2 regions of the Streptomyces sp. NPDC001668 genome follow, and region 1 is predicted to be linked to the other one. Evidence: riboswitches for the same ligand, from Rfam matches in the RefSeq annotation. Region 1 holds a riboswitch; the other holds the start of a gene.
What was found. A riboswitch is a leader RNA that binds a small molecule or an ion and turns the genes downstream of it on or off. The one in region 1 is predicted to bind cobalamin.

Region 1 (2,376 bases):
GACTCCGACCCGCCCGTCTGGGTCATCCTCTCCGCGGGTCTCGCCATCGCGCTCGGCACCTACCTCGGCGGCTGGCGCATCATCCGCACCATGGGCAAGGGGCTGACCGACCTCCAGCCGCAGCAGGGCTTCGCCGCCCAGACCAGCGCGGCCACGGTCATCCTGGCCTCCTCCCACCTCGGCTTCTCCCTCTCCACCACGCACTCCGTCTCCGGTTCGGTGATGGGCGCGGGCCTCGGCCGCAAGGGCGGGGTCGTCCGCTGGTCGACGGCGACGCGGATGTTCGTGGCGTGGGGCCTGACGCTGCCGGCGGCGGCCCTGGTGGGTGCCCTGGCCGAGTCGGTCACGGACCTCGGCGACTGGGGTACGGCGGTCGTGGCCCTCTTCCTCGTCGCCTCCAGCGCGGCGATCTGGAAGATCTCGCGGCGCGAGATCGTGGACGCGACGAACGTCAACCACACCGACGAGCCGGCCGGCGTGGTGACCACGGCGATCGCCGCCGTGACCCCGCCGCCCGCGGGCACCGTGCCCGAGGCCCTCACCGCCACGATCCCGGCCCCGCCCGGCCCGCCCGCCACGACGGAACCGGCCGCCCCGCCGGCCGCCGTCTGAGCCCGCAGTACTGAAGGAAGCCTCACCATGCAGATCGACTGGGAAGCACTCGGCTCCGTCTTCGGCGTCAGCCTCGTCGTCACCGTGGGCCTCGTGGCCCTGTTCACCCTCGGCATCATGGGCCTGTCCCGCCAGGAGCGGGCCTCGGCCCAGGGCGGCTCGGCCGGCCTCGCGGTCACCGGCGCCTACGCCTGCTTCGCGGCCTGCGCGGCGGCGGTGGCGTACGGGATCTATCTGATCGTGGCCTGACGGCACCCTCGTCACTCGACGGCCGGGGGGGGGCCGCCCCCCCCGGGGGGGGGCCCCCCCCCCCCGGGGGGGGGGGGGGGGCCCCCCCCCGGGGGGGCCGGCCCCCCCCCGGCCGTTCTCGTGCGACCGGTGATGTGGGGTTCTGCACACTCCCCCGCCGCAGGTCAACAGCAAGTTGACGGTTCTCGAAGGGCCGTGGTGGACTGCCGGAGCCATATACGGCGGCAGGAGAGGAAGCCGGTGCGAATCCGGCGCGGTCCCGCCACTGTCACCGGGGTAGACACCCCCGGGAGCCAGGAACTCTCGCCGCCGGTCTCGTCGAACCAGGGCGTGGACACCCTGAGTGAGGACATGACGCGATGCTCGCCTGCCGATCGACCAGCAGTACCAGGCACTTGAACGACCCCGCGATCGGCTGAGCCGATGCGTGCCGATCGCGTTTTCGCGTACGGCGCCGCCGCCGGCCTGATCGCCGACCTCCTGCTCGGTGACCCACGTCGTGGGCATCCGGTCGCCGCGTTCGGGCGGGCCGCGGGCGCCGTGGAGCGGGTGCTGTGGCGGGACCACCGGGGGTGGGGCGCGCTGCACACCGCCGTCTGCGTGGGGGGCGCGGTGGGGCTCGGGGCCGTCGCGGAGCATGTCGTACGTCCGTCCCGTACCGCTTCCGTCGCGCTCACCGCGGCCGCCACCTGGGCCGTCGTGGGCGGGACTTCGCTCGTGCGGGAGGCCCGGGTCATCGGACGGGCGCTGGACGCCGGGGACGTCGAGGCGGCCCGGGAGCGGCTGCCGCACCTGTGCGGACGGGATCCGCAGGCCCTCGACGCCGACGGGATCGCGCGGGCCGTCGTGGAGTCCGTCGCCGAGAACACCTCCGACGCCGTCGTGGGGGCACTGGTGTGGGGGGCCGTCGCCGGGGTGCCGGGCCTGCTCGGGTTCCGGGCCGTGAACACGCTCGACGCGATGGTGGGTCACAAGTCGCCCCGCTACCGGCGGTTCGGGTGGGCTTCGGCCCGGCTGGACGACCTCGCCGGGTGGCCGGGGGCGCAGCTGACCGCCGTACTCGCCGCCGGGGCCGGGGACAGTCCCCGGGGTGCCGTGCGGGCCTGGCGCGAGGACGCGCGCAGGCATCCGAGTCCCAACGCCGGGCCTGTCGAAGCCTCGTTCGCGGGTGCGCTGGGTGTCCGGCTCGGCGGGACCCTCTCCTACGCGGGGCGTGTCGAGCACCGGCCGGTGCTCCATCAGCAGGGGCGCGCCGTCGCCACGTACGACATCGAGCGCGCCGCACGGCTGTCGCGGCGCGTCGGGCTGCTCGCACTCGGCGCCGGTGTCGCCGCGCGGGCCTTCGTGAAGGGGCGTAAGGCATGACGGGCGGGGGGCTTCTCGTCGCCGGTACCACCTCCGACGCGGGCAAGAGCGTCGTGACCGCCGGGATCTGCCGGTGGCTGGTGCGGCAGGGGGTCAAGGTCGCGCCGTTCAAGGCGCAGAACATGTCGCTCAACTCGTTCGTCACGCGCG
Region 2 (2,376 bases), on a different contig from region 1:
GGGCCGGCGCGTTGCGTCCGGTGCGGCGCTGCCGTCGGCCCAGCCAGATGAAGACGGTCGCGGCCATGGCCGTGAAGGCGGCGAGTTGAAGATGCTCACCCGGTGTGTCGGCACCGGCGAGCGTCACGACCAGGTACGACAAGACACCCCTCCCCAAAGATCACGACGCATGGATCAGGTGGATCACCTCACCATCGCACGATCGTGTCAGGCGAGTTGCGGCGAACCCTCTGGACGGAGCCCGGCGCACCCCGCCGCCGGGCTCCCCCCACGCCCCTGTAGCTTCACGGCATGCCCATGATGTCCGACGTGGTTCTCGGCGCCCTCGGTGTCCTCGCCACGCTGCTGGCCGTGATCAACACCGTGCAGGTCTTCCTCGGCCGCCAACTCGTCAGGCCGTCGGCGAGCAGGCGCCGGGCTCCCCAGCTGCGGGCGGAGTCGGCCGCCGCGGCCGTCACCATGTGCGGAGTGGCCATGGGGTCCTTCGGCATCCTCGCGGGCGGCCTGTGGCCCCTCCCGGGCGCGGTGCTCACCGTGTGCGGCTGGTTCGCGCTCACAAGGGCCCGTCGCCGGTTCGGCGTTCCCCCGCGGAGCTAGCGGACCGGCACCTGCTTCCCTCACGACACCTGCTTCAACAGCCCCCGTACCTCGTCGTCCACCACCGAATACCGCACCACCCGCCCCTCCTTCTCCCCCGCGACGACCCCCGCCGCCCGCAGCAGCCGCAACGCCTGCGACACGGCCGGGTCGTTCATGCCCGTGGCGATCGCGAGGTCGGAGACCGCCAGGGGGCCGGTGCGGTGCAGGGCGAGGAGCAGGGACAGCCGATTGGGGTCGGCGAGGAGGGCGAAACGGTCGGACCAGGTGCGGACGTGTCCCGGGTCGCCGATCGCGGCGATGGCGTCGCACACCCGGTGCCCGTCGATGGTGCGGCGGTCGGCTCGGTCGGCCGGGACGAGGTGCATGGGGCACATCCTCGCAGGCGGTCGTATGTGATCTTCCATACCTGCGCAGGTGTGCAGCTATGCAGGAACCCCCGCCCCCGCCTACGGTGGTCGGGCCGTGGTGCTCGGGAAGCCGGTGACGACCCCTCAAAGGTCCATTCCGGTGCGGCCCTCGCCACTGTGATCGGGGAGTTTCCCTCCCACGTCCCTCGCGGGACAGCCACTGGCCGTCACCATCAGGCCGGGAAGGCGGGCAGGGAAACGCACGACCCGTAAGCCAGGAGACCGGCCACGGCAGCTCACGCGTTCATCCACGAGGTGCTGGAGTGACCACCGTATGACCGATCCTGCCCTGCCCGAGGTCTCCGCTTCGTTCCGCTGGCGGCGCGAGGACACGGTCAAGACGGCCGGCCTGATGGCCGCCATAGCCGCGCTGCACGTCCTCGCCTTCGGCATCCTGTTCCTGCTCGTCGTCCCGGGCCACTACGAGGTCGGCGACAAGGCCTTCGGTATCGGCCTCGGCATCACCGCCTACACGCTCGGTATGCGGCACGCCTTCGACGCGGACCACATCGCCGCGATCGACAACACCACCCGCAAGCTGATGGCCGACGGCAAGCGGCCGGTGTCGGTGGGGTTCTGGTTCGCGCTCGGGCACTCCAGCGTCGTGGTCGTGCTCGCCGCGCTCATCGCGGGCGGCACCCAGCTCGCCGGCAAGGTCATGAACGAGGGCTCCAGCACCCACCAGGTCCTGGGCTTCCTCGGTACGACGATCTCCGGGACGTTCCTCTACCTCATCGCCGCCCTCAACCTGGTCGCCCTGCTGGGCATCCTGAAGGTCTTCCGGGCGATGCGGGCGGGGTCGTACGACGAGAAGGAGCTGGAGCAGCATCTCGACTCGCGCGGCTTCATGAACCGGATCCTCGGGCGGCTCACCAAGTCCATCACCCGGCCGGGGCAGATGTTCCCGCTGGGCTTCCTGTTCGGGCTCGGCTTCGACACCGCCACCGAGGTCACGCTGATGGTGATGGCCGGGTCGGGCGCGGCGGCCGGACTCCCCTGGTACGCGATCCTCTGCCTTCCCCTCCTCTTCGCGGCCGGCATGAGCCTGTTCGACACCCTCGACGGCACCTTCATGAACTTCGCCTACCAGTGGGCCTTCTCCAACCCCGTCCGCAAGGTCTTCTACAACCTCGCCATCACCGGCTTGTCCATCGCGGTCGCCTTCTTCATCGGCACGATCGAGCTCGTCGGCGTCCTGCACGACAAGTTCGACCTCACCGACGCCCTCACCACCTGGATCGCCGACATCGACCTCGACAACGTCGGCTACGTCATCGTCGGCCTGTTCGTGGTGGTGTGGGCGGCGGCGATCGCCTACTGGCGGCTCGCGAAGGTGGAACAGCGCTGGGGCGTCAGCGGTTCCTGAGCC

Region 2: linked by a shared signal. The riboswitch ahead of ACFYZ8_RS32350 (HoxN/HupN/NixA family nickel/cobalt transporter) and the one ahead of ACFYZ8_RS28695 (cobalamin biosynthesis protein) in region 1 are both predicted to bind cobalamin.

The regions. Positions count from the first base shown of each region.
Region 1 covers NZ_JBIAUQ010000010.1:250,479-252,854, reverse strand. Annotated here, with positions in the region: gene ACFYZ8_RS28705 (anion permease) at 1-612, shown strand, start outside; gene ACFYZ8_RS28700 (hypothetical protein) at 640-861, shown strand; cobalamin riboswitch at 1,044-1,187, shown strand; gene ACFYZ8_RS28695 (cobalamin biosynthesis protein) at 1,285-2,226, shown strand; gene ACFYZ8_RS28690 (cobyric acid synthase) at 2,223-2,376, shown strand, end outside.
Region 2 covers NZ_JBIAUQ010000013.1:129,257-131,632, forward strand. Annotated here, with positions in the region: gene ACFYZ8_RS32335 (hypothetical protein) at 1-142, opposite strand, end outside; gene ACFYZ8_RS32340 (hypothetical protein) at 292-597, shown strand; gene ACFYZ8_RS32345 (ArsR/SmtB family transcription factor) at 618-965, opposite strand; cobalamin riboswitch at 1,047-1,253, shown strand; gene ACFYZ8_RS32350 (HoxN/HupN/NixA family nickel/cobalt transporter) at 1,282-2,373, shown strand.